Regions from separate parts of the Microbacterium sp. NPDC077391 genome, predicted to be linked through region 3. Evidence: predicted binding sites of a transcription regulator. Region 3 holds the regulator's gene; each other region holds the start of a gene.
What was found. Region 3 encodes LexA, which represses DNA repair genes until DNA is damaged. Its sites were predicted from a motif close to TCGAACANNTGTTCGA; they were not measured.
Positions count from the first base shown of each region.

Region 1: AB0O65_RS06980 (DUF222 domain-containing protein) is a predicted target of LexA. The motif match lies at 2,252-2,267, and genes of this name have one in related genera.
Region 2: AB0O65_RS00485 (DUF222 domain-containing protein) is a predicted target of LexA. The motif match lies at 4,289-4,304, and genes of this name have one in related genera.

Region 1 covers NZ_JBFBMI010000002.1:347,020-357,453, forward strand. The annotation lists gene aroB (3-dehydroquinate synthase) at 1-316, shown strand, start outside; gene AB0O65_RS06975 (type II 3-dehydroquinate dehydratase) at 313-753, shown strand; gene AB0O65_RS06980 (DUF222 domain-containing protein) at 997-2,241, opposite strand; gene efp (elongation factor P) at 2,397-2,960, shown strand; gene nusB (transcription antitermination factor NusB) at 2,963-3,373, shown strand; gene AB0O65_RS06995 (DEAD/DEAH box helicase) at 3,424-6,738, shown strand; gene AB0O65_RS07000 (Rieske 2Fe-2S domain-containing protein) at 6,836-8,428, shown strand; gene pyrR (bifunctional pyr operon transcriptional regulator/uracil phosphoribosyltransferase PyrR) at 8,525-9,055, shown strand; gene AB0O65_RS07010 (aspartate carbamoyltransferase catalytic subunit) at 9,052-10,011, shown strand; gene AB0O65_RS07015 (dihydroorotase) at 10,013-10,434, shown strand, end outside.
Region 2 covers NZ_JBFBMI010000001.1:103,411-113,844, forward strand. The annotation lists gene istA (IS21 family transposase) at 1-802, opposite strand, end outside; gene AB0O65_RS00460 (hypothetical protein) at 1,390-1,521, shown strand; gene AB0O65_RS00465 (hypothetical protein) at 1,628-1,753, shown strand; gene AB0O65_RS00470 (NAD(P)H-hydrate epimerase) at 1,758-2,411, shown strand; gene AB0O65_RS00475 (hypothetical protein) at 2,443-2,814, shown strand; gene AB0O65_RS00480 (hypothetical protein) at 2,928-4,232, shown strand; gene AB0O65_RS00485 (DUF222 domain-containing protein) at 4,347-5,690, shown strand; gene AB0O65_RS00490 (SulP family inorganic anion transporter) at 5,857-7,353, opposite strand; gene AB0O65_RS00495 (DUF4186 domain-containing protein) at 7,493-7,867, opposite strand; gene AB0O65_RS00500 (DUF3072 domain-containing protein) at 7,963-8,199, shown strand; gene AB0O65_RS00505 (hypothetical protein) at 8,239-8,448, opposite strand; gene AB0O65_RS00510 (helix-turn-helix transcriptional regulator) at 8,572-8,793, opposite strand; gene AB0O65_RS00515 (DUF2975 domain-containing protein) at 8,794-9,279, opposite strand; gene AB0O65_RS00520 (SDR family oxidoreductase) at 9,520-10,434, opposite strand, start outside.
Region 3 covers NZ_JBFBMI010000005.1:31,773-42,206, forward strand. The annotation lists gene hisB (imidazoleglycerol-phosphate dehydratase HisB) at 1-565, opposite strand, end outside; gene AB0O65_RS12655 (histidinol-phosphate transaminase) at 562-1,644, opposite strand; gene AB0O65_RS12660 (LysM peptidoglycan-binding domain-containing protein) at 1,699-2,091, opposite strand; gene lexA (transcriptional repressor LexA) at 2,397-3,083, shown strand; gene metE (5-methyltetrahydropteroyltriglutamate--homocysteine S-methyltransferase) at 3,154-5,466, opposite strand; gene AB0O65_RS12675 (methylenetetrahydrofolate reductase) at 5,463-6,413, opposite strand; gene AB0O65_RS12680 (prolyl oligopeptidase family serine peptidase) at 6,532-8,385, shown strand; gene smpB (SsrA-binding protein SmpB) at 8,389-8,865, opposite strand; gene ftsX (permease-like cell division protein FtsX) at 8,925-9,839, opposite strand; gene ftsE (cell division ATP-binding protein FtsE) at 9,836-10,434, opposite strand, start outside.

The sequences.
Region 1 (10,434 bases), on a different contig from region 3:
CGCCGAGCGCTACCAGTGGCGCCACGGAGCGGCGATCTCGATCGGCATGATGTACGCCGCCGAGCTGTCGCGTCTGGCGGGCCGGCTCTCCGATGCCGGTGCGGACCGGCATCGAACGGTGCTCGAATCGCTCGGGCTGCCGACCACCTACCGCGCGGGTGCCTGGCCGCAGCTGCTGGCGACCATGCAGCGCGACAAGAAGGCGCGCGGCGGGATGCTGCGCTTCATCCTGCTCGACGACATCGCCAAGCCCACCGTCGTGCAGGCGCCGGACGAGTCGCTCATGTTCGCCGCATACCAGGAGGTCGTGGGATGAGCGACGCCCGCCGGTTGATGCTGCTGAACGGTCCGAACCTCAACCTGCTCGGCACCCGGGAGCCCGACGTGTACGGCACCGCGACGCTGGCCGACGTCGAGCAGCTCACCGCCGCTGCCGCGGCGGACGCAGGATACGAGCTGCGTGCGCTGCAGAGCAATCACGAGGGTGTGCTGATCGACGCGATCCACGCGGCCCGCGAGGACTGCGCGGCCATCATCATCAACCCCGGCGGGCTCACGCACACGTCGGTGTCGCTGCGCGATGCGCTGACCGGCGTCGGCCTGCCGTTCGCCGAGGTGCACATCTCGGACGTGTACGCCCGGGAGAAGTTCCGCCACTTCTCCTACCTCGACGACGTCGCCACCGTGCGCGTCGTCGGCGAAGGCGTCGACGGCTACGCGCGGGCCGTGCGGGAGCTGGCCGCGCTGCTCTGACCTCCGTCGGCCCAGAACGGGCGGGCTCGCGAGCTCAGCTCGGACATCGTTCCATGGTCGGTGCGCACCCGTGTCTCGCCGATGCCGAATGTCGGCCACTGCATGACCACGTCGACGGCTCCGTCGGGTGGCAGCGGCCACACTCGTGGTCGCCGGCGCCAGATCTGCCTTGCACGGATCGTGTGGAGAGGAAGCGAACGTGATCCCGATACGGCCTGTTCCTATCGCGCCGCGCGCCGGCGGCTAGAAGGGTGGTGGCGCGGAGCTGGCGTATCCGGTGGGGGAGATGACCTGCACCGAGCGATCGGGTCGGGTCCGGTACCGGACGCGGGTGCGATGTCGGATGATGGGGTCGCGGGGGCAGAGCGGCCGCAGTTGGGTGAGGTCGGTGGTCCCGCCCCTCGCCCACGGTCTGTCGTGGTCGAGGTCGGCGTCGACGGCGAGGCGGGTGCATCCGTCGCGGGAGCAGGTGCCGTGGTGCAGGGTGAGCCAGTCGCGTTGTGCTCGGGTGGGGCGGTAGGTGCGGCGGTCCATGTCGACGACCACGCCTTTGACCGGGTCGGTGATCACCCGACGGAAGCCGCGGGCGTCGAGGAAGAGCTGCTTCGCGGTGAGCGGGTCGATGCTGTCGCCGCCGACGATGGAGGCGGACTCGACGGGGACCGGGTCGCCGGCGAGGAGCTGCACGGGCACGGTGACGAAGACCTTCGTCTGCACCGCCGTGGCGGTGCCGACCCCGCGCAGCCAGGCGCTGAACAGATCGGCACGGATCTGATCCCGGGTGCGCCCCTCACGAGTGTCCTTGCGGGTGTGCTTGGCCGTCGCCGACAGGCGCCGCATCGCTGCGACCGCCTCATGAGTGGGAAGCAGGGCGGTCAGCCACGACATCCCGTAGCCGGCGGGGGAGACGCTCACGTGCCGGTCGGCCATCGCCCGGGCGTGCCGGCGCGCGGCAGTATCGCCGGTGATCCGGTCGACGAGCTTCTTCGCCCGCTGCCGCAGCACCGCCGATGAGCAGGTCAGCACCCACTCGTGCGCGGCACGATCCAGCCGGGCGAGGGCCGCAGCCGCAGCATCCCGCACCTCCCGCGGCGCGCCCACCGGAGACGCGAGCGGGCCGGCGGCGGTGACGATCGCTCCGACGCTGTGCATCGACGCGAACCCGTCGCGGGCGCGCTGCCACAGCAACGGCAGATCCCGCGCCGCCGTCTCCGCCGTCGAGCACAGCTCCCGTACCCGCTCCTGCGAGATCCGCAACCGCAGCGACAGCTCCAGCACCACAGCCCGCTCGGCCATCTGCACGTCGGCGTCGATCGTGTAGATCTCCGGATGCCGACGAGCGAACTCGACCGCCTCCACCACCCGCTGCGCCTGACGCGCCGCCGACCGGTTCGCATCCACCTCAGAGCACGTCACATCATCCAGAAGCACCCCCAGCACATCACCCGCGGACTGCGGGATCACGCCGAGCTCCTCATTGATGACCATGACACCAGTATAGAACAAAGATTCGAAAAAGGGAAGGGCGACGTCCGGACAGATCGCTCGATCCGGGGCATCCGATAGAATCGCTTTTCGGCCACTTCACTGCGCGCATCCGCGCCCGGCCCTCGAAGCTTCTGAATGAACGGACCCGCATCACCATGGCATCCACCGCAGACATCAAGAACGGCGTCGTCATCAAGATCGACGGACAGCTCTGGAGCGTCGTGGAGTTCCAGCACGTCAAGCCCGGCAAGGGCGGCGCCTTCGTCCGCACCAAGCTGAAGAACGTCGTCACGGGCAAGTCGGTCGACAAGACCTACAACGCCGGCACCAAGATTGAGATCGAGAACGTCGATCGTCGCGACTTCACCTACCTGTACACCGACGGCGACAGCTTCGTCTTCATGGACCAGGAGGACTACGACCAGATCAACGTCCCCGCGGCCACCGTCGGCGACGCGAAGAACTACATGCTCGAGAACCAGCAGGTGCAGATCGCGCTGAACAACGGCAACCCGCTGTACATCGAGCTGCCCGCATCGGTCGTGCTCGAGGTCACCTACACCGAGCCTGGCCTGCAGGGCGACCGCTCGTCGGCAGGCACGAAGCCCGCCACCCTCGAGACCGGCTACGAGATCCAGGTCCCGCTCTTCCTCGAGACCGGCACCAAGGTCAAGGTCGACACCCGCACGGGTGACTACCTCGGCCGCGTCAACGACTGACCTTGAGCGCCCGCACCAAGGCGCGCAAGCGCGCCCTCGACATCCTCTTCTCGGCCGACGTGCGCGGCGAGGAGCTCTCGGTCGTGCTCGCCGCGGCCGCCAAGCGCGCCGCCAGCGAACCGGCTCGCGAAGCCTCGTGGCTGTATGCCCGCGAGATCGTCGACGGAATCATCGACAACCGCGATGAGATCGACGAGCACATCACGACCCACAGCAACGACTGGAAGATCGACCGGATGCCCGCCGTCGACCGTGCTCTGCTGCGCATCGGCACGTGGGAGATCGTCTACAACGACGAGGTCCCGACCGCTGTCGCGATCGATGAGGCCGTCGAGCTCGCCAAGGAGCTCTCCACCGAGGACTCCGGCGCATTCGTGCACGGCGTGCTGGCCCGCATCGCCCGTTCCATCTGAGTCGCAGCCGGCGCTGAGCGCGTGTCGGTGGTGACGGGGAGGATGCTGTCATGAGCTCTCCCCGTCCCTCCGCCACCGCGCTGCGCGAGCTGGCCGGAGACGGCGGCTATCAGCGCGGCCTCGACTACGCCCGCCGCGGTCGCGTCAGGGACGCGCGGTGGGATGCCGGGTCGCAGACCCTCGTCGCCGAGGTGTACGGCAGCGAGCGTTCCCCCTACCGCTGCCGGGTGCGCTTCGACGGGCCGCGGATCATGACGACCAGCTGCACATGTCCGGTCGTCTCCGCATGCAAGCATGCGATCGCGGCGATCCTCATCGGAGCCGACCCGGATGAGACGCCGGACCAGGCGCCCCTGCCGCCCGCCGATCCGCCGCGACCGGCGCCCCCGCCGCGAGAGCCGTGGGAGCAGTTCGGTGCATTCGCGCGACCCGTCCCGCAGGCGGCATGGCGCGCCCTGCTGAGCGCGCCTGCCGTGGAGTCGACCACGCTGCCGCTCGCCCTCGGCATCGAGCTGCGGGTGCGTCCGCGCCACTCGTTCGAGCGATGGGGGCCCGCCGCGCTGCAGACGGCGACACCCCGCGACCTCGCCGGCGAACACGGCGAGATCCTCCTCTGCGTCCGGCCGCTCATGCGCAGCGCATCGACCGGTCGATGGATTCACGGCGATGCCTCCTGGGACTCGGTACGTCGCTCATCGGGGCGCTTCGATGCCGAGCAGGCGCGCTGGTTCACCGACTTCCTCAACATCGCGCGCGACTCGCTGCTCTCGGGCACCGCGGGGGACTGGATCGCGCTCGACAGGGTGGAGACGCCGCTGCTGTGGCAGCACATCGACGCTCTGGCCGGGCTCGGCATCCCGATCATTCCCACGCAGAAGCACACCGCCGTCCGACTCGCCGAAGACGCGGCGATCGGTCTGCGCATCGACCCGGCCGCGGGCGGTGCGCTCTCGGTCAGCGTCGATGCGGTCATCGACGCGCACCCGGCTCCGGCGGCGCAGCTGCGGCCGATCGGACGCATCGGACTGTATCGGTGGGAACTCGTGGGATCCGGCGTCGAGGTGACCATCGCGCGCGTCGGGCTCGCGCCTGCCGTGCTGAACGCCATCAACGCCTCGACGCCGATCGACGTGCCGCCGCACGACCGGGAAGGGTTTCTCGCCGACGCCTACCCCGCCCTCGCCAGGCAGACGGCCGTGACGGCACCGGATCACCTCGCGCTGCCCGCCCTCGCCGAGCCGGATCCGGTGCTGCGGGTGGCGTTCCGCAGCGGCCATCGCATCGCATACCGGTTCGAGTGGGAGTATGCCGGTCACGGCACGGTCGCCTTCACCGGCGGCTCGGAGAGCTTCCGCGATCCGGATGCCGAGCGAGCCCGCGCTCGTGACATGGAGACGATCTGGGCCGGAGCGACCCGAGACGCGTTCCGCGAGCGTGCCGACCTCGAACATCTCGCCGCCGCGGAGTGGGCCGCGCACGTTCTGCCGGCGTTCGAGGCGTCGGACGTGAAGGTCGTCGTCACCGGGCGTCGAACCCGCTACCGAGAACTCACCGGCACTCCCGAGATCTCGGTCTCGACCGTCGAATCGACCGATCCGGACTGGTTCGACCTCGGGGTGCTCGTGAAGATCGACGGACACTCGATTCCGTTCACCCCGCTGTTCACGGCCCTGAGCATGCGGCGCACCAAGCTCATGCTCGTCGACGGCACCTACTTCTCGCTCGCGCACCCCGCGCTGCAGCAGCTGCGCGAGCTCATCGACGAGGCGGGTGCGCTCACCGAGTGGGAGACGGGCCCGCGCATCAGCAGATATCAGACCGCGCTCTGGGAGGACTTCGAAGACCTCGCCGACGAGTCCGAGCAGGCGGTGGGCTGGCGAACCACCGCCGAGGGCCTGCGCGGAATCGAGCACGTGCCCCGCACCGCGCCGCCCGCGGGCCTGCACGCGCAGCTGCGCCCCTACCAGCAGCAGGGTCTCGATTGGCTCGCCTTCCTCTGGCGGCACCGGCTCGGCGGCATCCTCGCCGACGACATGGGCCTGGGGAAGACCCTGCAGCTGCTCTCGCTCGTCGCGCACGCGGTGGAAGAGGGGGAGGGGCGTCCCTTCCTCGTCATCGCCCCCACCTCGGTGCTCGGCACCTGGCGCAGCGAGGCCCGCCGGTTCGCCCCCGACCTCAGGGTGCGCCTCGTGGAGGGCACCGGGTCTCGGCGTGCCGACGAGATCGGCGCGATGGCAGCCGAAGCCGACATCATCGTCACCTCCTACACGCTGCTGCGGCTGGATGCCGAGGAGTATCAGGGCATCGACTGGGCCGGCGTGATCATCGATGAGGCCCAGTTCGCCAAGAACCCCGCCACGAAGGTGCACCAGGCCATCGCGCAGCTGAGATCGGTCGTCACCATCGCCGTCACCGGCACGCCGCTCGAGAACAGCCTGACCGATCTGTGGGCGCTGTTCTCCCTCACCGCGCCCGGGCTCTTCCCGTCGAAGCGCCGCTTCCGCGAGGAGTACGTGCAGCCGATCGAACAGGGCAAGGTGCCCGAGAACGAGGAGGGGGCCCCGTACCGGCAGCGGCGTCTCGAGCGGCTGCGCCACCGCATCCGCCCGCTCATGCTGCGACGAACGAAGGAGCTGGTCGCGAGCGACCTTCCCGTGAAGCAGGTGCAGGAGCTGTTCGTCGACCTGAGCCCCGCACACCGCGCCGTCTACGACACCGTCCTGCAGCGAGAGCGCCAGAAGGTTCTCGGCCTGCTCGCCGATCTCGACCGCAACCGCTTCATCGTGTTCCGTTCGCTCACCATGCTGAGGATGCTCGCGCTGTCGCCGCGGCTGATCGATCCGGATGCCGATGCCTCGTCCGCGAAGCTGGACGTCCTGCTCGAGCACGTGCAGGAGCTGCGTGCGGAAGGACACCGCGCACTGGTGTTCAGCCAGTTCACGTCGTACCTCGAGATGGCCGCCGAGCGGCTGCGCGCCGCCGGCATCGCCTACGACTACCTCGACGGCTCGACTCGACAGCGAGAAGACGTCATCGACGGGTTCCGCTCGGGTGATGCCCCGGTGTTCCTGATCAGTCTCAAGGCCGGCGGCTTCGGGCTCACCCTCACCGAGGCCGATTACGTCCTGCTCCTCGACCCGTGGTGGAATCCTGCGGCCGAGGCACAGGCCATCGATCGCACCCACCGGATCGGACAGACGCAGCCGGTGATCGTGTACCGACTGATCGCCGCGGGCACCATCGAGGAGAAGGTCCTCGCCCTGCAGCAGCGCAAGGCGCGACTGTTCACCGCGGTGATGGACGATGAGGCCCTGTTCTCGCAGGCGCTCACCGCCGACGACATCCGCGGTCTGCTCGAATCGTGAGCGGCGCACCGCGGGCATCCCGATAGCCACGGCCGGTCACCGGCCTCGCCCAGCGAGCGCTCGATACAATCGACGTCGTCCAACCCTGAGGAGAGACATGCGGATCACGGGACTCGGCCACGCCGGGATGTTCATCGAGACGGTCGGTGGGAACATCATCTGCGACCCCGTTCTCGGACCCTCCTTCTACGGCTCCTGGTTCCCGTTCCCCGACAACCGCGGGCTGGACTGGGAGCGCCTGGGCCGCGAGGCTGACTTCCTGTACATCTCGCATCGTCACCGCGACCACTTCGACCCGAACCTGCTCGAGAGGTATATCTCGAAGGACATCGAGGTCCTGCTGCCCGAGTACGTCACCGATGACCTCGAGGTCGACATCCGCAAGCTCGGCTACGACAACATCACCTACGCTCCCGCGGGCCAGGTGATCGAGCGCGGCGATCTGAAGATCATGATCACGCCGCTGCGCGCCCCCAGCGACGGCCCGATCGGCGACTCGTCGCTGAGCGTCGACGACGGGACGGCGTCGATCCTCAACCAGAACGACTCGCACCCGCTCGATCTGGAGGCGCTGCTGTCGTTCGGCAAGCCCGAGGCCTACTTCACCCAGGTGTCCGGCGCGATCTGGTGGCCCATGGTCTACGACCTGCCCCAGGACGCCAAGCAGAAGTTCGCCGCGCTCAAGCGCGAGGCGCAGAACAAGCGCGCCATGTACTACATCGAGAAGGTCGACGCCCCCCACGTGTTCCCGATGGCGGGACCGCCGATGTTCCTGCGCGACGAGCTCTTCCGGTTCAACGGCAAGGGTCAGGACGACGACTCGATCTTCACGGATCAGAAGGAGTTCCTGGCGCACATGAAGCAGCTCGCGCCGAAGTACGACGGTCACCTCTTCATCCCCGGCACCGTGGTGGAGATGAACCACGGCGAGATGAACGTCTCGCAGAGCCTGTACTCGGAAGACGAGATCGCCCACATCTTCGACGAGAAGTGGGACTACCTCGAAGAGCAGCGCGCATCGCGCCAGCAGGAGATCATCGACGAAGAGGCCACCCGCGCGGAGGTCATCCCCCCGGCGGAGATGCTCGCGGCGATCAAGGAGTGGTGGGAGCCGCTGCTGAAGAAGTCGCGCACCATCCGCCTCGGCGTCGGCGGCAACGTGCGCTTCAAGATCGGCGAGCTGGACATGGTCGTCGACTTCCCCAAGGCGAAGGTCCGCGAGTACGCGGGCGAGGAGTGCATCTACTGGTACACGATTCCCGCCGACCTCGTCTCGACGAACATCCGCGACCACGAGATCGACTGGTCGAACTCCATCTTCCTCTCGATGCAGTTCTCGGTCGGGCGCAGCGGCAAGTTCAACGAGTTCCTCACCACCTTCCTCAAGTGCCTGTCGGTCGACCGGATCGAGTACGTCGAGAACTGGTATCAGGAGCAGACCGACCAGACCGAGGATGCCGAGATCGACGACTGGGTGGTCCAGCGCCGCTGCCCGCACCTGCGCGCCGACCTCACCCGCACCGGCAAGATCGAGGACGGCGTACTGACCTGCTCGATGCACGACTGGAAGTGGGACCTCGAGACCGGCAAGTGCCTGACGACGACGGGGCACCCCATCCGCGCTTCGCGGGTCATCAAGACCGGCTCCCACGCCGAGGAAGAGCCCCAGCCCGCTGCAGCACAGCGCTGACGTCACGCAGCGTCGGGGGCCGCCCGGTCTCAGCTAGACTTTCACCATCACCGAACCTTTAACACCGTCCTGTGAGGCGGAGAAGGGAAGTGGCCGTTGTCTGCACGCACTGTGCTGCACGAAGCCGATATAGCACGCGCCCTGACGCGCATCGCCCACGAGATCCTCGAATCCAACCGAGGCGCCGACGGGCTCGTGCTCCTCGGCATCCCGACCAGGGGAGTGACGCTGGCCGAGCGGCTCGGCTCGGTCATCTCCGGCATCGCCGACACCGAGATCCCGGTCGGATCCCTCGACATCACGCTGTTCCGCGATGACCTGTCGAAGCACCCGACGCGCGCGCCGAAGCGCACCGAGATCCCCGCCGGGGGCATCGATCAGAAGACCGTCGTGCTCGTCGACGACGTGCTGTTCTCGGGCCGCACCATCCGCGCGGCGCTCGACGCCCTGCAGTCCATCGGCCGCCCGTCGGCGGTGCGCCTGGCGATCCTCATCGATCGCGGCCATCGCGAGCTGCCGATCCGCCCCGACTTCGTGGGCAAGAACATCCCGTCCTCCCGCGCGGAGCGGGTGAACCTGCGCCTGCGCGAACTGGACGGTGCCGACGAGGTGACGATCGAATCATGAGGCATCTGCTCGACACCCGCACCCTCGATCGCAAGCAGGCTCTGCGCATCCTCGACGTCGCCGAGGACATGGCCGACACCCAGTCGCGCGAGGTCAAGAAGCTTCCGACGCTGCTCGGCAAGACCGTCGTCAACCTCTTCTTCGAGGACTCCACGCGCACCCGCATCTCGTTCGAGGCTGCGGCGAAGCGGCTCTCCGCCGACGTGATCAACTTCGCCGCGAAGGGCTCCAGCGTCTCGAAGGGCGAGAGCCTGAAGGACACCGCCCAGACCCTGCAGGCGATGGGGGCGGATGCCGTGGTGGTGCGCCACTCGGCATCCGGAGCACCCCGCACACTCGCGACCAGCGGCTGGATCTCCGCCGGCGTCGTGAACGCCGGCGACGGCACGCACGAGCATCCCACCCAGGCGCTGCTCGACGCCTTCACGATCCGCAAGCGCCGCTACGGCAGCGACAGCCGCGGCCGTGACCTCGCTGGGCTGCGCGTCGTGATCGTCGGCGACGTGCTGCACTCGCGCGTCGCGCGCTCGAACGTGTGGCTGCTGTCGACGCTCGGGGCGGACGTCACGCTGGTCACCCCGCCGACACTCGTGCCGCAGAACGTGACGCAGTGGCCGGTGCGCGTGCTCTACGACCTCGACGCCGCCCTCGCCGCCGGGCCGGACGCCGTCATGATGCTGCGCATCCAGGCCGAGCGGATGCACGCCGCGTATTTCCCCACTGAACGGGAGTATTCCCGGCTGTGGGGTCTGGATGCGGTGCGCGCGGCGACCCTGCCGGACGATAGCATTGTGATGCACCCGGGACCGATGAACCGCGGGCTCGAGATCTCATCCGAAGCCGCAGACTCCCCCCGTTCCACCGTGCTGGAGCAGGTCACCAACGGGGTCTCGGTACGCATGGCGGTGCTCTATCTGCTGCTTGCAGGCGAGCGCCACGACGAAGAGGGGAAGTGAAGTGAGCCAGACCCTCGTCATCGCAGGCGTCCAGCTGCTGGGGCGCGACAGCGCCGACATCGTGATCGAGAACGGCGTCATCGCCGAGATCGGCACCGGGCTCACCCGCTCGGGAGCGCGCGTCATCGACGCTGCGGGCCTGGTCGCGCTGCCCGGCCTCGTCGACCTGCACACCCACCTGCGCGAGCCCGGCTTCGAGACGTCCGAGACCGTCCTGACGGGCACGCGCGCCGCGGCGGCCGGCGGTTTCACCGCCGTGTTCGCCATGCCGAACACGCAGCCCGTCGCCGATACCGCCGGTGTCGTCGAGCAGGAGCTCGCGCTCGGCGAGGCAGCCGGATACGCGACGGTGCAGCCGATCGGCGCCGTCACCGTCGGGCAGAAGGGCGAGCGACTCGCCGAGCTCGGCGCCATGGCCGGGTC
Region 2 (10,434 bases), on a different contig from region 3:
AGGTGCGGACCGTGCGCGCGTTGGCGATCTGCAACCAGTCGGTGAACTGCTCGTTGAAGTCTCCCGGAGATGCGAACGAGCGGCCCGGCATGAACGAGGTCTCGAACCAGCCGTTGCGCCGCTCGACGATTCCCTTGGACTCCGGATCCCGGGGAGGCAACAGCACCAACTTCGCCGCTAACGTTCCCATGAACGACGCGACCCCTTCCGCCCGCCGTGGTCCGCGCCCGATCCCGGGTTCGTTGTCCCAGATGAACCTCCGCGGGACTGCGCCGATCTGCTGCAACAGCTCCCAGGACCCCAGCAGCAGATCCTCCGTCTTGCGGGTCGGGATCATCCGCCCGACGATGAACCGGGAGTGCGCGGGCGTGATCACCAGCACCGGCAACAGCTTCGCCGTCCCGTCCTCGAGCGGGATCTTCCTCGGCTGGAACCAGAGATCCCACTGCGCCGCATCTCCCGGTTCCCAGATCAACCGGTCCGCGGGATCGATGCGCCGCTGCTCGGGCCGCAACCGTTTCACGTTGTCACGGAACCAGCGGATCGAGCCCGACCAGCCCACCCGCTCGGCCAGCACCGTCGCCGGCATCTCCGGCGTCTCCCGCAAGAGCTCCTTCACCCGCGCTTCGAACGGCGTGAACGACGTCACCGCCGCCATCCGCTCATACTTCGGCGGGGAATCCGACGCCAACGCGGCATACACCGTCGTCCGCGAGATCCCCAACCTCGTCGCGATCTGCGCTTTCGCCACACCCTCCCCGGCAAGCCGGCGAATCAGTGCCCAGTCCTCCAAAGTGATCACACTCCAATCGTCGAGTGTTCACTTTTCAAGCGCCGCTACTGTCCAGTTTTCGAGCGCCGCCGACATTCGGGGCGACGTGTCGCCGCGTTCAGGTCGCGCGGTTCAGCTCCCAGTGGATGGATACTGGCCCTCGCTTCAGCTCGTCGTCGAGTTTCAGGAGAAGCAGCACACCGAGTCGGTGCCCCTCTTCGACCGGCGTGCGACGGTATCGGGCATTCCTCGAGGGGAGCAGCGCCGACTATACGACGAACGCAAAGCCGAACTTATTCCAGCTCAGGGGCTCCGCCTTGTCGTGACTCACAAGAGTGAGTTTGCGTTGAAGCGAGATCGAATCGTTCGCGATCACCACCGCGATTTGGCAGTGGTTCAGTGTCGCCTCGTGTCCTAGACAGACAGCGGCTTGCCGCAGGAGTGCTCTACTGCACGGCGAGTACCGCCCAGGAGCGGTTGGGCGTGAGACTCGGAACCCGGGGAGTTCCTGTCGTCCGTGCGGAGCAACTAATCCAGATACTAGCGTTCGCCTGCGGCATTCGAAGTCGCGGAATGACAACGATCTACCGGGGTGGCACCACCGCGCTGCGTCTTGCGTGCCCCTCCCGAACAAGCGGGCCGCTCTCGGATACCGACTGCCCACGATCACCACCTCCTCGTCGGGCAGCGCCGGCTTCGGCGGGGGCGATCGCATCCAGGCGACGATGATGTTCGAACGGCTGACCTGAGATTTCGCGCTCCGCAGATGCGGAGGCAGCAGTGATCGGGAGGAAGCGTTCGTTGTCCCCCTCGCGGGGGATCCCCACCGCCCGGCTCCCGCGTACAGTCGCGGTCATGGATATCGCGTCGATGATCATGGGCGGTTCGATCGCGTCGGTCATGTGGATCGCCTTCTACCCCTGGGCGAAGCTCCGCCGGCTCAGAGACCTGGAGTCCGAGGCCGACGGTACGGCATCGTAAGCGCATGTCGCCCACCGTCCCCACCTTCACCGCCGCGCAGGTGCGGGCGGCGGAGGCACCGCTGCTCGCCGCGGGCGTGCCACTCATGCGTCGTGCCGCGACCGCGCTCGCCGAGGTCATCGCTGAGCACAACCCCGAGCGCGTGCTGGTGCTCGCCGGCTCCGGCGACAACGGCGGCGACGCGCTGTTCGCCGCCGCCGACATCGCCGCACGCGGGATTCCCGTCGACATGCTGCGCACCTCCGACCGCGTGCACGAGAAGGCGCTGCAAGCCGCGATGGACGCCGGCGCGCGCAGCATCCGCCTCGCCGATCTCGACCCGGCCGCCTACGACGTGATCGTCGACGGCATCCTCGGCATCGGCGCGCACGGTGCCCTGCGCGGGCAGGGCCGCGACGCGGTGACCGCGCTGCTGTCGGCATCCGCCGTCGTCATCGCCGTCGACCTGCCCAGCGGACTCGACGCCGACACCGGCGCTGCCGACGACGCCGTGCTCGCCGCGGCGACGACGGTCACGTTCGGCGCGGTCAAGGCCGGCCTCGCCCGCGGCGAGGGCCCGCGGCTGAGCGGGCGGATCGTGCTGGTCGACATCGGGCTGACGCTCGACCCGGCGGATGCCGTGGGCCAGGCGACCGTGACGGAGAGGCGCGCCGGGTGAACCGTGCGCGCCGCGAATTAGGCTCGAGGCCGTGCTCGGTTCATCTGTCGAGGTGCATGTCGATCGTGAGAGCGTCGCCGCCGGCGACGATGTCGTCTCGCATGCCGCGGTGGTGCGCGTGCGGCGGGGTGCGCGGCTCAGCGCTGTCATCGAGCAGGTGTCGCCGGATGTGCGCGTGGCCGGTTGGTCGTGGGTGGTGAAAGTCGATGGTGTGACCGCCGCGGTGTGGTCGGTCGATCACGGGGTGCAGCTGCTGATCGCCGACCGCCGGGTGACGCAGAAGTCGGTGACGATCCTGTTCCGCTACTTCCTGCAGATCGACCCGGTATGGCTGTTCGCTCGTCTGGAGCAGGGGGCCCGCCCGAACCGCGAGGCGCTGCGCGCCGAGTATCAGGCGCGCTGACGGCTCTCGCATCGAGGCCGGTCATTCTGCACAATGGCCGATGCTGAGAGGTACTCCACAGGTGCCGGGATGCGGAGCGGTGAGCGTCGGGGCGGATGCCTATCGTCGCCTGCATGAACTATCGCGAGCACCTGGTCGTTCCATCGGCCGTGCGCATCGAGGTGTCGGTGGCGGGTCACCCCGAGTGGGACAGGACGATCGAGCTTCCGAAGCACTCGCCTGAGACATGGCTGTGGGAGGCCTACCTGCTCAGTGTCGGTATCGAAGCGTGCGACGAGGAGGTCGCCGCACTCAGGTATCGCCACCCGCACGTCTACTGTGGCGAGAGCTGGGTGGTTCGAGACGAGTGGTCCGCGCCGTTCGCGGCCCGTGCCGTGCGTTACGCGGGTGATGACTTCTTCGGCGATGATCCAGCCGCACTCGCCGAGGCAGCGGTGCGAGTGCCGTCGTTTCCGTTCGAACTCGACATCACCGTTGAGCGCGCGTCCGGTCGGCAGGCGGGAGACGCGAGCGTGTCGATCGTGGGTGCCGGCGTCGACAGCTCGCTGCGGCCCTCGAGGGACTGGCAGACGAGCGCGCAGCCGCTGGATCTGGATCAAGCCAACCGCGAGCTCGTCCGTCGCTTCGGCATCGTCGTGCCGTTCGTCCGCTCGGAGTCTCTGCGCACCATTCCCGACGACACCTCCGCGGGCTCGCTGATCGCTGATCTGCTCGCACCGCTGACGCCGGTGCGGCGGCTCGCCCTTCGGGCTCATCTGAACGCCACCGACCTGCTCGACGCCAACCGGCTGGGCATCGACACGGTGCGCCAGGCGACCCACGCGCTGCGCGCCCTGATCGACGCAGTCGGGCCCGACGGCGCCGACCAGGACGCCACCAGCGGGTGGCTGCCGACCAGCGTCGTCGACACGGTCGTCGCCAGCGTCGAGTGGGATGCCGATGATGCGGCGGATCTGCTCAGCTCGTTCGCACGGCGTGCGGGGCTCATCCGGCGGCTGAAAGGACACGTCGTGGTCACCGCACTCGGGAAGCAGCTGATGGCTGATCCCGTCAAGGCCTTCCCGCGGGTCGTCAGCGCGATCGCGGGCGGGACGCGAGGGTACTGGGGCTCGTTCGACACGAGCCGCTTCTCTCGCGCCGCGGCTCTGCTCGCACTCGCCGATGGATCGGCCACGTCGTACGACCAGCTGGCCGGCTACCTCGAGAAGGCGCACGCGGCGCGTGACGCGAGAAGATACGACGAGTTCGGCGACTGGTACGACACCGTCCGTTCCCGCGCGGGGTTCGATCGGGGCGAAGCAGATGGGGTGCTTCGCGAGCTCACCGACGGACTGCTCGCACTGTCGGCTCCCGGCGCCTTCGGCCTGGTGACGCCGCACATCCGGGCGGTGGCGCGTCTCGCCTTGCAGCGTGGCTGAGCGTTGGGTGCGGGGACTCTTGAGCACCGCGCCCGACGAGAGCGGCTCGCAGATATCCGAACAAAGTTTCGGTAAACGCTTGATCTCTTGATCGAACAGAAGTACTATTGACGCATGTCGAAGCTCACGCCGTTGATCGAAGCGATGTCGTCGCTCGATCGATCGTGGGGCGATGCGGAAGATGCCACGGATCTGACCCGTGAGCAGTTGATCGCCATCGACAGCGCTATCGGGATGGTGAAGCGTCGATTGGATGCCGTGCACGCCGACGTCGCCGCGGGGATCTCTCGCGAGTCGCGTCCTGAGCTCGGAGCAGGCAGCCTGGCCAAGCAGCAGGGGTACCGCACGCCGGCGAAACTCATCGCCGCGACCACCGGCGTCTCGACGGGGGATGCGATTCGACTCATCAAGGTTGGGGAGGCGACGGCTCCGCGGGCGGATCTGCTCGGTGATCGGCTTCCCGCGCGCTATCCGCTGGTGCGGGAAGCCCTGTCTGACGGTGCAGTCAGTTCGCAGGTGGCCGGGCTCATCATCAGCCTGCTCGATCGGTGCCGTATCGCTGCAGGGCCTGAGCGGACGAGCGAGGGCGAGCGGATCCTCACCGAGGCCGCGGTCGGGCTGTCCTTGGACGACGTGCGCAAGCTGACCGTCCGTGCCGAGGCGTGGCTGGACCCGGATGGAGTGGAGCCGCGCGCGGAAGAGCAGCGCGCCAAGCGGTCACTGACGATGTTCGAGCGTGACGGGATGGTTCACCTGAACGCGCTGCTCGACCCCGAGAGTGCCGCCCCGGTGATCACCGCGATCCGCGGGTACGTCACCGCCGCATTCGCGGCTCGACAAGACGCGCCGGATCCCGATGCCCCGGATGCCGATCGCCGCACCGTCCCGATGCTGCAGGCCGACGCCCTGAGCCTGTTCGGATCGCACATGCTCGGCTGCACCGCGCAGACGCCCGCGCTCGCAGGAGCGACCGTGGTGGTGCGGATGACCTTGCAGGATCTCCAGGCGGGCACCGGGTCGGCGACGATCGACGGGATCGACCAGCCGATCAGCATCAGTGCCGCCCGCCGGATGGCCGCCGACGGCGGGATCATCCCGTGCGTGCTCGGCGGAGACAGCGAAGTGCTCGATTGGGGGCGCCGCCGTCGACTGTTCACCCCGGCGCAGCGACTCGCTCTCGCCGAACGCGACGGCGGATGCGCCATGTGCGGCCTGCCACCCGGCATGGCCAAGGCGCATCACATTCGATGGTGGTTACGCGACGCCGGACCTACCGATCTCGCGAACGGGGTCCTGCTCTGCGAGACCTGTCACCACCGGATACATGACAACGGGTGGGACATCCGCATCGACCCACCCGGACACGGCAACACTGTCTGGTTCGTGCCACCACCACACGTCGACCCTGCCCGCGCGCCGCGTCGGGGTGGCCGAGCACGATTCGACATCGCAGCCTGATCCAACGCGTCGGTGATCGTCCGCGCGGTCACGGCGCATCCGCTACCTGTGGTGCCTGCCGCATGTGGGGCTAGGGGTACTTCGGCACGCTCAGCGCGTCAGGAGGGGCCAGGCGTTGCAGGGCGACGGCGCGGGCGGTGGCGTTCGTGCAGGCGTGAGTTCTTCCCTACTCGAACCCGCCGCTCAAGCGCCCGTGAAACACCCCGCTCGCGTCGTTCATCCCCACGATCTCCACCGACTTCCCGTACGCGGCGTACTTCGTCTCGATGGCATCCAGCGCCGCGACGGTCGACGCGTCCCACACGTGGGAGCCCGACAGGTCGATGACGACCCGGACGGGATCGGAAGAGTACGAGAACAGCGTCGTCAGATCGTTGCTCGAGGCGAAGAACAGCTCGCCGGTCACGATGTATGTCGCCACGCCATCCGAGACCACGCGGGTGACATCGACCAGATGCGCCACCCGCCGCACGAACAGCACCGACGCGACCAGCACCCCGCCCACGACGCCGACTGCGAGGTTGTGGGTGAGCAGCACGAGCACGACGGTGGAGACCATCACGAAGGTTTCGCTCTTCGGCATCCGCTTCAGCGTCGACGGACGCACGCTGTGCCAGTCGAACGCGCCGATCGCGACCATGATCATCACCGCGACCAGCGCCGCCATCGGGATCGTCGCGACGAAATCGCCGAACACGACCACGAGCAGGAACAGGAAGACGCCGGCGCAGAACGTCGAGATGCGGGTGCGCGCGCCCGACTCCTTCACGTTGATCATCGTCTGGCCGATCACCGCGCATCCGCCCATGCCGCCGAAGGCGCCCGACAGGATGTTCGCCACTCCCTGCGCCCACGCCTCGCGACCCTTGCGGGAGTGGGTGTCGGTGATCTCGTCGACCAGCTTCGCGGTGAGCAGCGACTCCATCAGCCCGACCAGCGCGACGGCGAGCGCGTAGGGCGCGATGATCGTGAACGTCTCCCAGGTCAGCGGCACGTTCGGGATGAACAGCGACGGCAGGCTGCGCGGCAGCTCGCCCTGATCGCCCACGGTCGGCACGGAGATCGCGAACGCGAGCACGACGCCGGTCACGATCACCACCGAGACCAGCGGCGCGGGGATCACCCTGGTGATGCGCGGCATCACGATCATCACCGCGATGCCCAGCGCGACCAGCGGATACACCAGCCACGGCACGTCGATCAGCTGCGGGAACTGCGAGCTGAACACGAAGATCGCCAGCGAGTTCACGAACCCGACCATCACGCTGCGCGGGATGAACCGCATCAGCTTCGCCACCCCCAGCACCCCGAGGATCACCTGGAACACACCGGCGAGGATCACCGTGGCGATGAAGTAGTCGATGCCGTACGTCGGCGCGACCGGTGCGATGACCAGCGCCACGGCCCCGGTCGCGGCGGTCACCATCGCGGGCCGACCGCCGAGGAACGCGATCGACACCGCCATGATGAACGACGAGAACAGTCCCACCTTCGGGTCGACCCCGGCTATCACCGAGAACGCGATCGCCTCCGGGATCAGCGCCAGCCCGACCACGAGACCCGCGAGCACCTCGCGGGTCAGCATCCGCGGGCTCTTCAGCGCGGTCAGCACCGACGGGTTCGGCCGGTAGCGGGCGGGATCATCAACGGATGCGGTGGACATGAGTGCTCCTGAAGACGCCTCGCAGGGGTGAGGCAGACGTTCAAGAGTAGAGCGGATGCCGGGGATCGGCGATCTCGGAGTCGGGAGGTGTGCAGGCGCGCTGGCCGGCAGCGCAGGTCGAGACGCTGAGCGGAGGGCATCACGCCGGCGGCATATTCGGCAGGTACTCCGCCACGATCCACCGGCTGATCGCCTCGACGACGTACTCGCGCTCGCCGTCGGTGAGCGCGTGCCCCTTGTGGATGCCGTGCCAGCGCGACAGGCAGGTGCGGCAGCAGGTGGCGGTCGCGTGCTGTGCGACGAAGACCGGATGCCCGCGGTACGGCGTCTGCTTGCCGTCGTTGCGCGGCTCGGCCGGCGCCAGCCGCTGATCGACGATCTCGCGGGCGTGACGACGGACGGTCTCGATGCCGCGCAGATCGACGATCGCACGGTCGCGTCCGTGCAGGTGGAATCGCGCCCGGAACGGATGCTGCCCGATCCGGCGCAGCCGGTCATCCAGATCATCACTCATTGCAGACATTGTGACGACAGGCGCCGACATTGGCCATCACCGCCGCGATTGTCAATCCCGCGCGCGGTCTGGCCGGCCCGGCGTACGCTTCCCGCATGTCCGATACACATGATTCCGAAGAGACCCTCGGCGCCGAAGACCCGCAGAACCCCGCCGCGAAGGATCCGTCCGACTGGGTCACGGGCGATGAGCCGATGACCGCGCCCCAGCGGAGCTACCTCGACACCCTCGCTCGCGAGGCCGGCGAGGAGCTGCCGGGTGACCTCAATAAGGCCCAGGCATCCGAGCAGATCGAACGGCTGCAGCAGAAGTCGGGCCGCGGCACGTCGTGAGGACGCCGGCGCACCATCTGTGCGCCGGCGACGCGGCCATCAGTCGATGTTCGTGTACTTCTCGCCGAAGTCCTGCTGCTGCGCCGCCGCGCGATCCTGCATCTGCTCGTCGTGCGTCGGCGCGCGGTCATCGGGGTGATCTTCAGCGGCGGCGTCGGACGACTCCCGCGAGTCGTCATCCTTGCTCATGTCGGGGTCGGTGCCCTCGGCCTTCATCGGGTCGGTCGGGAACGGCGTGGGATCGGACATCGTGGCTCCTGTCGGTCGATGAAGGCCCAGCGTGGCATCCGGCGAACGGCGACGGATGCCCGTTGACAGACCCCCTCCGCCCGCAAGCCGTTCCGGGCGGGCGCAGGAGCGGCCGCGGCTCCGTCAGGAATCCGACCCCTCATCCGGCTCCCAGCGCAGCAGGTCTCCGGGTTGACAGTCGAGGGCCTGGCACAGGGCATCCAGTGTGGTGAAGCGCACCGCCTTCGCCCGCCCGTTCTTCAGCACCGCGAGGTTGGTCGGGGTGATGCCGATGCGCTCGGCGAGCTCGCCGACGCCCATCTTGCGGCGGGCGAGCATCACGTCGATGTCGACGATCACCGCCATTCAGATCACCTCGCCCAGCTCATCGCGCAGCGTGCGCGCCTCATCTTCGCGCTCGATCGCCTGGCGCAGCAGCGCTTTCATCACGATCACAAGCAGGGCGAACCCGGCGAGCACCAGCCCGGCGCCGGCGATCAGCCCGACCATCCCCGGGGCGACCTCGCCCGGCGCCAGCAGCGCGGCCAGCGCGAACGCCAATACGGCGGCGGCCGAGATCGTGCCGACGATCACATCGACGTACCGGAACGACGAGACCTGGAAGATCGAGCCGCGGCGCACGCGGGTCAGCAGCATCCAGACGCACACCGCGAACACCTGCATGGTCAGGGTGCCGAGCGTCGCGATCGACACCAGGGCGATGCGTCCCCACAGTTCCTCTCCCTCGAGGTCGCGCCAGACGGCTGGCACGATCATCACCTGGACGACCAGTGAGCCGGCGAGCGCGAGCGCGATCACGACTTTCAGCAGAAGGATGGTGCCGGTGTTCATAGCGGACGCCTCTCGTTGATTAACGATGGGAATCTATCGTTAATCGTTCGGTTGCGCCAGGGGCGCGGAATACAAGGGCGCCGACCCGTCGGCGAGCCCGCGCCGGCGCAGGCGAACAACGCGAGGGAGGATGAATCTCGCCCGAAATCTCCTGCGCCCGCGCGTTCGCCTACGCTCGCGTGAGGCGTGTCTCCGGCCGCCGACGCGCGTCACCGCTGACGCGCGTCACCCCCCCGCGCGTCAGCGTGCGGCCGCCACCCCGCCCTCGGCCTCCGCCGTGATGCGGGCGGCCATGCCCGTGAAGATGAAGCCGTGGAACGGCAGCACCGCCAGCCAGTACAGCCGGCCGAGCAAGCCTCGCGGGAAGAACACCGCGCGCTGCTCGTAGCGGGTGCCGTCGGCATCCGGAACAGCCCGCAGCTCGAGCCAAGCCGAACCCGGCACGATCATCTCGGCTCGCAACCGCAGCAGACCGCCCCGCGAGCCGTCGCCCGACTCGAGCACGAGCGGCTCCTCCACCGCCTCGACGCGCCAGAAGTCGACCGCGTCACCCGGACGCAGAGTCGAGCGGCTGCGCCGACCCCGCCGCAGGCCCACCCCGCCGATCACGCGATCCATGACCCCGCGCACGGCCCAGAGGAACCGCGACGAGTACCAGCCGTTCTCGCCGCCGATCCCCGTGATCACGCGCCACACTTCGGCTACCGGCGCGGTGGTGTGCACGGATCTCTCATCGGTGAACACCGTGCGGCCTGCCCAATCCGGGTCGCTGGGCAGGGGGTCGCTCGGCGCGCCCGAGACCTCGGCATCCTGCCAGCTGGTCTCGACGCCGTCGGCATCCACCCGGCCCAGCGCCATCGCCACCGCCCGTCGATACGGGGTGAGGCCGCCCTCGGGCCGGGGGATCAGCTCGTCGATGGCGTGGTTCTTCATCACGCACTCGTTCTGCAGCGATTCGACCAGCGGTCGCGCGATCGATCGCGGCACCGGTGTGACGAGGTTGACCCAGTGCGATGCCAGCCGCGGAGTCAGCACCGGCAGCGACGCGATCGCCCGCTGTCGCAGCCCCGCCTCGAGGGCGTAGCCGTTCATCATCTGTCCGTAGCGCAGCACGTCGGGGCCGCCGACGTCGGCCGCCGTGTTCACCGACGCGTC
Region 3 (10,434 bases):
GCGGGTCGAGCGCCTTGGCCTGACGGAACGCACGGGCGAATGCCTTGAACTCGGCCTCGGCGATGTGATGCGGGTCGCGTCCGCCGATCACGCGCACGTGCACGGTGAGCCCGGCGTTGAAGGTGATCGCCTCGAACACGTGGCGCACGAGCGATCCGGTGAAGTGCCCGCCGATGAGGTGGAACTCGAAGCCGGCCGGCTCTCCGTCGTGCACGAGGAACGGGCGGCCGGAGATGTCGACCACGGCCTGGGCGAGAGCCTCGTCGAGAGGCACCATGGCGTCGCCGTAGCGCGAGATGCCCGCCTTGTCGCCCAGTGCCTCGCGGATCGCCTGGCCGAGCACGATCGAGATGTCCTCGACGGTGTGATGCGCGTCGATGTGCGTGTCTCCCGTAGCGCGCACGGTGAGGTCGGTGAGCGAGTGCTTGGCGAAGGCCGTCAGCATGTGGTCGAAGAACGGCACGCTCGTGTCGATGTCGCTGCGACCGGTGCCGTCGAGGTCGACGACGACCTCGACGGTCGACTCGGAGGTGCTGCGGGTGCGGCGGGCGGTGCGTTCGGTCATGCTGACGGTCCAATCGACGCGAGGGCTTCCAGGAATGCGGTGGTCTCGGCCTCGGTGCCTGCGGAGACCCGGAGGTGATGCGGGATGCCGACATCGCGGATGAGCACTCCGCGGTCGTACAGTGCGCGCCACAGGGCCTGGGGGTCGTCCACCCCGCCGAACAGGACGAAGTTCGACCACGAGGCGTGCGGCCGGTACCCGAGGGCCTCGAGCGTGGCCGAGATGCGCTCGCGCTGCTCGACGATCTCATCGACCATGCGCAGCATGGTGGCGGAGTTGCGCAGCGCCGCCACGGCGGCGGCCTGCGTGAGGGCGCTGAGGTGGTACGGCAGGCGCACGAGCCGCAGCGCGTCGATGAACGCCGGATCGGCGGCCAGGTACCCGACCCGAGCACCGGCGAAGGCGAAGGCCTTGCTCATCGTGCGCGACACCGCGAGACGCGGGCGACCGTGCAGCAGGCTCAGCGCGGAGGGCGCGTCGTGCGGGGCGAACTCCTGATACGCCTCGTCGACGACCACGACACCGCGGGCCGCCTCATAGACGGCCTCGATGACGTCGAGTCCCAGCGGCGTGCCGGTCGGGTTGTTCGGGGTGCACAGCAGGATGACGTCCGGGTCGGCCTCGGCGACCTGCCTGGCGGCATCGTCGGGGTCGATGGTGAAGTCGTCGTGGCGCGTGCCGGCGACCCACCGTGCGCCGGTGCCCTGCGTGATCAGCGGGTACATCGAGTAGGTGGGTGCGAACCCGAACGCCGTGCGGCCGGGGCCGGCGAAGGCCTGCATGATGTGCTGCAGCACCTCGTTCGAGCCGTTGCCCGCCCAGATCTGCTCGGCCGTGAGACCGTGACCGAGGTACTCGGCGAACCCTTCCCGCAGCGCGGTGAACTCGCGGTCCGGGTAGCGGTTGACATCGCGCAGGGCGAGGGCGACGTCGTCGAGGATGTCGCTGGCGACCTCGTCGGGAACCGGATGCGTGTTCTCGTTGACGTTCAGAGCGACGGGAAGCGGCGCCTGCGGGGCGCCGTACGGCGTGAGCCCGCGCAGATCGTCGCGGAGGGGCAGCTCATCGAGGGAGGTCACATGCTCCATCGTAGGCCGCGCATCGCACCCACCGCCTCGGATGACGGCGCACTCTCACTCGGCGGGCGCGGTCTCGGAGTAGGCGGTCGGGATCGCGATCGACGCACCGGCCTGGATCATGCCGGAGGGGAGGTTGTTGAGACGCCTGATGGCATCGATGACCTCGCGCGGGTCGGAGCCGGGAGCGGCCTCAGCGGCGATCGACCAGAGGGTGTCACCGGGCAGCACCGTCACCGTCTCGAACGCGACGGGTGCGCTCTGGCCGGACGCGATGGCGGAGCCGCCGGCCAGCAGAGAGACCGCGATGCCGGCGATGACCGGCGCGGCGGCGAGGGTGGCGAGCAGACGACGACCACGCACGGTGAGGCGCAGCCGGGTCGGGACAGAACGCCGGGCAGCGGCCGTGACCGACGCGGTCAGGGGGGCCTGGATGCTGATGGTGCTCATGCGATGCTCCTCTTCGCTCTCCTCCGCCCATCGGGCGGAAGTGGTGCAGCTTTCGCATCCGGCATCCGGCCGGGGATGCCGGATCCGAAGCTACGTTCCGAATCTATCTTCGATATCGAACATCTGTCAAGAATTCTTCGAATACAGCGCCCGCGGTTCTGCGACACGCTCGAACAGATCTTCCGTTTTCCGAGCGAACTCGGATACGGTTTCGATGAAGTCAGCCCACCATGGGCCACCGACATTCGAACCGCATCCCCGCGAAGACGCGGATCTGCACCGTGTGAGGGCATGAAGGAGCACCCATGAGCGACAACCCCGAGACCGCAGCCGAGGCTCCCCGCACGCGGCGCCGCAAGAGCCTGAGCCCCAAGCAGATGGCGATCCTCGAGGTGATCCAGAGCTCGATCGCCCGTCACGGCTACCCGCCGAGCATGCGCGAGATCGGCGACGCGGTGGGGCTGAAGTCGCTCTCGAGCGTCACCCACCAGCTCGGACAGCTCGAGCTGAGCGGCTACCTCCGCCGCGACCCGGGCAAGACCCGCGCCATGGAGGTGCTGATCGATCTGCCCGGCAGCGGAGCCGAGAACCCGGCAGACACCGCGCCGTCTGTCGGCGATGCCGCGCTGGTGCCGCTCGTCGGTCAGATCGCCGCCGGCGTGCCGATCACGGCAGACCAGCAGGTGGAGGAGATCTTCCCGCTGCCGAGGCAGCTCGTCGGCAAGGGCGACCTGTTCATGCTGAAGGTCAACGGAGAGTCGATGATCGATGCGGCGATCTGCGACGGCGACTGGGTGGTCGTGCGCACGCAGAACAACGCCGAGAACGGCGAGATCGTCGCCGCCATGATCGACGGGGAGGCGACGGTGAAGACCTTCCGCCGCCGAGACGGACACACCTGGCTGCTGCCGCGCAACTCGGCTTTCGAGCCCATCCTCGGCGACGAGGCGGTCGTGCTCGGAAAGGTCGTGGCGGTGCTGCGCTCGGTCTGAGCGAGCCCTCGCGAACGAAGAGGCGCCCCTTCCCGGTCGGGAAGTGGCGCCTCTTCGTCGTGGGCGGTGCTCAGACGGTGACGGCGACGTCCTCGCGGACGCGCCTGGTCGCCTCGACGATGTTGCGCAGCGACTCCACCGTCTCCTCGTACGCACGGGTCTTCAGGCCGCAGTCGGGGTTCACCCACAGCTGGCGCAGCGGCAGCTCGTCGACGGCGCGACGCAGCAGCGCCTCGATCTCCTCGACGCTGGGCACACGCGGCGAGTGGATGTCGTAGACGCCGGGGCCGACACCGTGGTCGAAGCCGAATCGCGCGATGTCGGCGACGACCTCCATGCGGCTGCGGGCGGCCTCGATCGAGGTGACGTCGGCGTCGAGGGCGCGGATCGCGTCGATCACGACACCGAACTCCGAGTAGCAGAGGTGCGTGTGGATCTGCGTTCCGGCGGCGGCGCCGCCGGTCGCGAGCCGGAACGAGCGCACCGACCAGTCGAGGTAGTCCGCCTGATCGGCCGCCTTCAGCGGCAGCAGCTCGCGCAGCGCCGGCTCGTCGACCTGGATGATCGCGATTCCGGCGGCCTCGAGGTCGGTGATCTCGTCGCGCAGGGCGAGCGCGACCTGGTTGGCCGTCTCGCCGAGCGGCTGGTCGTCGCGCACGAACGACCAGGCCAGGATCGTCACGGGGCCGGTGAGCATGCCCTTGACCGGCTTCGCGCTCAGCGACTGCGCGTACGACGCCCACGAGACGGTGATCGGCGCAGGGCGCGACACGTCTCCCCAGAGGATCGAGGGCCGGGTGGCGCGCGAGCCGTACGACTGCACCCACCCGTGCTGGGTGACGGCGGACCCGTCGAGGTGCTCGGCGAAGTACTGCACCATGTCGTTGCGCTCCGGCTCGCCGTGCACGAGCACGTCGAGGCCCAGCTCCTCCTGCAGGGCGACGACCTGGTCGATCTCGCGGCGCAGGAAGTCGTCGTAGTCGTCGGCGGGCAGCTCGCCGCGCAGGAACTGCGCACGAGCCCTGCGGATGTCGCCGGTCTGCGGGAACGAGCCGATCGTCGTCAGCGGCAGCGCCGGCAGGTTCAGCGCCTGCTGCGCGCTCTCGCGCTCGGCATACGAGACGCGCGAGAACTCCGTCTCGGCGACCTCATGGCCGCGCACGGCTCCGTCGCGCACGCCGGGTGCGTCATGCCGGTCGGCGAGGGCCGCGGACGCGGCATCCAGCGCGTCGGTGATGGCATCCCGCCCCTGGGCCAGTCCTTCGGCGAGGGTGACGACCTGGCCGACCTTCTGGTCGGCGAAGGCGAGCCAGGAGACGAGACGCGGGTCCAGCGCCGTCTCGTCGTCGACGTCGTGCGGCACGTGCAGCAGCGAGGTCGAGGTGGACGCCGAGATGTGGGACGCCCCGAGGTCGCGCAGCGCCTCGAGCTTCGCGAACGCCGCGTCGAGGTCGCCGCGCCAGATGTTGTGTCCGTCGATGACGCCGCCGACGAGGGTCTTGCCCTCGAGCGCGGGGAGCGCTGCGGGCACCTCGCCGCGGACCAGGTCGATGCCGATGGCCTCGACGGGTGCGGTCGCCAGCACGTCGAGCGTCGTGCCGAGAGCGGCGTAGGGCGCGGCCACGAAGATCTGCGGTCGCTCGCCGGCGCCGCCGAGCACGGCGAGGGCGCGGGCGGCGGCGTCGGCGAGCGCGGCGGTGCCGACCGGCAGCGACTCGCTCACCAGCGCCGGCTCGTCGAGCTGCACCCACGCGGCGCCGGCTGCCTTCAGCTTGGCGAGCAGCTCGGCGTAGACCGGCAGCACGTCCTCGAGGCGGCTGAGCGGATCGAAGCCCTCGGGCGCGTCATCCGACGCCTTCGCCAGGGCGAGCAGGGTGACCGGTCCGACGACCACCGGGCGGGTGACGTATCCGGCGGCCGCGGCCTCCGCGACCTGCTGCACGAGGTGCTCGCTGGCGAGGGAGAAGACCGTCTCGGGGCCGATCTCGGGGACGAGGTAGTGGTAGTTCGAGTCAAACCACTTGGTCATCTCGAGCGGTGCGCGATCGCCCTCGCCTCGGGCGACGGTGAAGTAGGCGCCGAGTCCGATGCTGCCGTCGGCGTCACGGAGGTCGTCGAAGCGCGTCGGGATCGCACCCACGGTGACGGCGGCGTCGAGCACCTGGTCGTAGAACGAGAACGACTCGGGGATCGACGAGTCATCACGGCCGAGACCGAGTTCGGCGAGACGCGCACGCGTCGTGGCGCGCAGCTCGGCGGCCGTGCGCTCGAGAGCCGTCTGGTCGGAGCGGCCCGCCCAGAAGGACTCGACGGCCTTCTTCAGCTCGCGGCGCCGGCCGATGCGCGGGTAGCCGAGGATCGTCCCTGCGGGGAAAGCGGTCATGGTGTTCCTTTCGATGCTGCGGAGAGCTGGCGCTGCGGGATGATCCCGGCGAGGCGGAGGACGTCGAGCACGGTCTCGTGCTGGTTGAACGCGTACAGGTGCACACCGGGCGCGCCGCCGTCGACGACGGCGCGGATCAGGTCGGCGGCCCAGCGGATGCCGATCCGGCGGCGCCCCTCGGTGGTCGGCTCGACCTCGAGCTCGATGGCGAGCTCGCTCGGAAGCTCCTCGCCGGTCAGCTCGAGCACCCGCGCCAGACGCGCGGGCGAGGTGATCGGCATGATGCCGGGGAGGATCGGGATCGCCACCCCGGCGCGGCGGGCGCGTTCGACGAACGCGAGATAGTGATCGGGGTGGAAGAACAGCTGCGTGATCGCGACCGTCGCCCCGGCCGCCTGCTTCGCGAGCAGCGCGTCGACGTGCTGGCTGCTGTACGCCGAGCGCGGGTGGCCGTTGGGGAAGGCGGCGACGGCGATGTTCACCCGACGGCGCGGCGCGACGCGCACGGCGCCGGGGTTGCCGCGCACCGGGGACTCCTCGTACGGGGCCCGCTCCGCCTGCACGCGGTCGATCAGCTGCACGAGTTGAGCCGAGCTCTCGAGGTCGCCGAGGAACACGTCGTCCTCGCTCTGACCCGCGGGCGGGTCGCCGCGCAGCGCGAGGAAGCTGAGCACGCCGGCATCCAGGAACTCGCGGATCAGACGGGCGGCACCCGCATAGGTGTTGCCCACACACGTGAGGTGCGCGAGCGGCTCGGTGTCGGTGTGCGCGCGGATGTATCGCAGCACCTCGAGCGAGCGACCGCCGGTCGAGCCGCCCGCGCCGTAGGTGACCGAGATGAAGTCAGGTCCCGCCTCGGCGAGCCGGTCGATCGTGTCATGCAGCGCCCTGGTGCTCTCGGCGGTGCGCGGCGGATACAGCTCGAAGGAGAACGGGATGCTGCTCACGGCGGTTCTCCTTCGAGGCTCGGTCTGCGGGGTGTTCTCAGACGGTAGGACAGCCCCTCGCCGCGGCGCACACTCTGTGACGCCGTGTGTCACCTGCGGGTCTGGCTAGGCTCGATGCATGACCGCACCGCACGGCTCGTGGCCCTCCCCGTTCACCGCTCAGATGATCGCGCAGGCATCCCCCCGCATCGACGGAGCACGCTTCGTCGGCGACGAGGTGTGGTGGGGCGAATCCGTTCCCGCCGAGGGCGGCCGGGTGACGGTGCGCAGCTCGAGCGGCGACCAGATCCTCCCCGCGCCGTGGAACGCGCGTTCCCGCGTGCACGAGTACGGCGGCGGGTCGTGGACCGCCGATGCCGAGGGCACCCTGTACTTCGTGCACGGCGCAGACCAGCGGATCCACCGGATGTCGCCCGGCGCCGCTCCCGAGCCGCTGACCGCGGCCGGACCTTCATACGGCGGACTGCGGCTGCAGCGAGGACGGCTGCTCGCGGTGCAGGAGGATCTTCGCCCCGAGCAGCACGTGCGCGCGATCGTGGAGGTCCCCCTCGACGGCGCCGCGGCCGATGACGAGTCGGCTGTGCGCACCCTCGTCTCGACGAGTGGCTTCGTCGCGCATCCCGCCCTCTCACCCGATGGACAGCGTCTCGCCTGGGTGCAGTGGAGCACCGTCCGGATGCCCTGGGAGCAGGCGCTGCTGCACGTGGCGTCGGTCGACGGCGACGCGCTCGCGTCGACGCCGACCCGTGCCGCCCTGCAGCCGGAGTGGGTGAGCGACGACGAGCTGCTCTACCTCGATGATCCATCAGGCCGGTGGAACCTGCAGCGGCTGCGCGTCGGCGACACCGCAAAGCCGGTGGCACCCGCCGACGCCGACACGGGCGGCGGCCTCTGGGTGCTCGGCAACCGCTGGTACCAGCCTCTCGACGACGGCCGTGTCGTGGCGGTGCGCACGAACGGGGCCGACGAGATCGTGCTGATCTCCCCTGACGGCGACGCCATCGAGCTGCTCACGCTGCCGATCACGTCCGGCGCGAGCATCGACGACGCGCGCGGCGCTCGCGTGCTCATCTCGGGCGCGGGGCGGGCGGTCGGGGCGGGGCTGTGGTGCGTCGACCTGGACGACGGCACCATCACCACCGTCACGGGGGGCGACGCGGCGGATGCCCGGTGGATCCCCCGCGCGCGCCCGGTGACCTTCCGCGGTCCGCACGGCCCGGTGCACGCCTTCGACTATCCGCCGACGAACCCCGACGTCTCAGCGCCCGAGGGCGATCTGCCGCCGTACATCGTCATGGTGCACGGCGGCCCCACCGCGCACGTCTCGGGCGCGGCATCCACGGCGTACGCGTACTGGACCAGCCGCGGCATCGGCGTGCTCGACGTGAACTACGGCGGCTCGACGGGCTACGGCCGCGCCTACCGCGAGCGCCTCGACGGGCAGTGGGGCATCGTCGACGTCGACGACGTCATCGCCGCAGCACGCGGCATGGCCGAATCGGGTCTGGCCGACCCCGCCCGCATCGCCATCCGCGGCGGCTCCGCCGGAGGGTGGACGGTGCTCTGCGCGCTGGTGCGCGGCGGCACCTTCACCGCGGGCATCTCGAGATACGGCGTGGCGGATCTGCGGATGCTGGCAGCCGAGACCCACGATTTCGAGGCGCACTACATCGACGGTCTGGTCGGGCCGCTGCCCGAGGCGGAGAGCGTGTACATCGAGCGGTCGCCGCTCTCGCACGCCGACCGGATCGACGTGCCGGTGCTGCTGCAGCAGGGTTCGGACGACCGGGTGGTGCCGCCCTCGCAGTCGGAGGCGATCCGCGACGCCCTCGCCGCCAGGGGCGTGCCGCACGAGTACCTGCTGTTCGAGGGCGAGGGCCACGGCTTCCGCGCGGCGGAGACCATCATCGCGTCGCTCGAGGCCGAACTGGGCTTCCTGGGTCGGACGTTCGGGTTCGACGCCGCGCGGTAGCCGCTACTCCCCCACGCGGTTGCGCAGGCGCATGGCGCGCTCGGCCTCGCGCGTGTCCTGGCGCTCGCGCAGGGTCTGCCGCTTGTCGTACTCCTTCTTGCCCTTCGCGAGTGCGATCTCGACCTTCGCGCGGCCGTCCGAGAAGTACAGCTTCAGCGGGATGAGGGTGTAGCCGCCAGCGGAGACGGCGTGCTCGAGCTTGCGGATCTCGTCCTTGTGCAGCAGCAGCTTGCGGATGCGCTTGGCGGAGTGGTTCGTCCAGTGCCCCTGGGAGTACTCCGGGATGTGCACCGCGTCGAGGAAAGCTTCACCGCCCTTCACGTACGCGTAGCCGTCGCTGAGGTTCGCGCGCCCCTGGCGCAGGGACTTGACCTCGGTGCCGGTGAGCACCAGACCCGCCTCGTATGACTTCTCGAGGTTGTAATCGTGACGCGCGCGTCGGTTGGTCGCGACGACCTTCTCCCCGCGTTCCCTGGGCATGTTCTTCTCCTGACGACAGACAGCCCTCAACCCTACCGGTTACCGCACCCCTCGACGGGTCAGGTGCGCAGCCACCGCCGGATCGCGAAGCCGGCCGACAGGGCCGCCAGCACGACGCCGATGCCGATGAGCACGGGCACGACGAAGACGGCGTCCTGCATGTCGACCAGCGGGCGCATGAACGGCACCCGCTCGGCGAGGTATCCCTCGACGCCGAACTTCACTCCCGCCAGCACAGCCGCGCTGGCGAACACCGATCCGAGGAACGCGGCGAAGACGCCCTCGAGCACGAACGGCGTCTGGATCGATCGATTCGACGCGCCGACCAGGCGCATGATGCCGATCTCCTTCCGGCGCGCGTACGCCGAGAGCCGGATGGTCGTGGCGATGAGCAGCACGGCGGCGATCAGCATGAGGGCCGCGACACCGACCGCGATGTACGTCGCGACGGTGAGCGCGGAGAACAGCGGATCGAGCAGTCGACGCTGATCCTGCACCTCGTCGACGCCGGCGACTCCCGAGAACGCCTCGGTGAGCACGCGCGACTGCTGCGGATCCTTCATGGTCACGCGGAACGCCACGCCCATGTTCTCGACGCCGAACGCGTTCGCCTGCTCCTCGCCGAAGCGCTCGACCCAGTTCTGGTACGTCGTCTCCTTGTCGTCGAAGGCGACCTCTCTGATCAGCGGTTTCAGCGCGGGCCCCGCGAGATCGTCCTTGACCGTGGCGATCTGCTCCTCGGTCGCCTGATCCGACGTGCAGTTCTGCGACGTCGACAGCGGCGAGCACATGTAGATGGTGACCTCCGCCTTCTCACCCCAGTAGCCGCGCATCGTCTGGATCTGCGTCTGCATGAGGATGGCCGCGCCGACGAACGTCAGCGAGACGAAGGTCACCAGGACCACCGAGATGACCATGGAGATGTTGCGGCGGAGGCCGATCAGGGCCTCGCCGACGATGAGTCCGAAGTTCATGAGGTCGGGCCCACTTCCTCGTCGTCGTCACGCGAGAGGCCGAGCCGGTCGGCCATGCCGAGTTCGGCGACCTCCACCTCCGGGATCACGATCGGGGTGGTTCGCGGAACCGCGGCCGTCGCCCGCTCCTCGGGCGGGGTGGCCACGGCGGGCGGCCACGGGGCACCCTGCGCGCTCGGCTCCACGGCATCCTGAGCGGCTGCCGGACGGGCGGTCGCCGGCTGCTCGACCGGGGGCGTCGGCACGACGCCGGTGATCGTCTCGCGCTGGATCTCCTGCACCGCGGTGAGCGCCGCGGCGGCCGCAGCCCCTGGCACGGCCTCCGGCGTGAGGCGCGGGATGCTGGAGGTGTCGCCGTAGCCGCCGCCCACCTCGTCGCGGACCATCTCCCCGCCCTTGAGCTCGATGACACGTCGCTGCATCTGGTCGACGAACGCCGCCTCGTGCGTCGCCATGACCACCGTCGTGCCGCCGGCGTTGATGCGGGTCAGCAGCTGCATGATGCCCACCGACGTCGCCGGGTCGAGGTTTCCGGTGGGCTCGTCGGCGAGCAGAACCTTCGGCCGGTTGACGATGGCCCGCGCGATCGCGACGC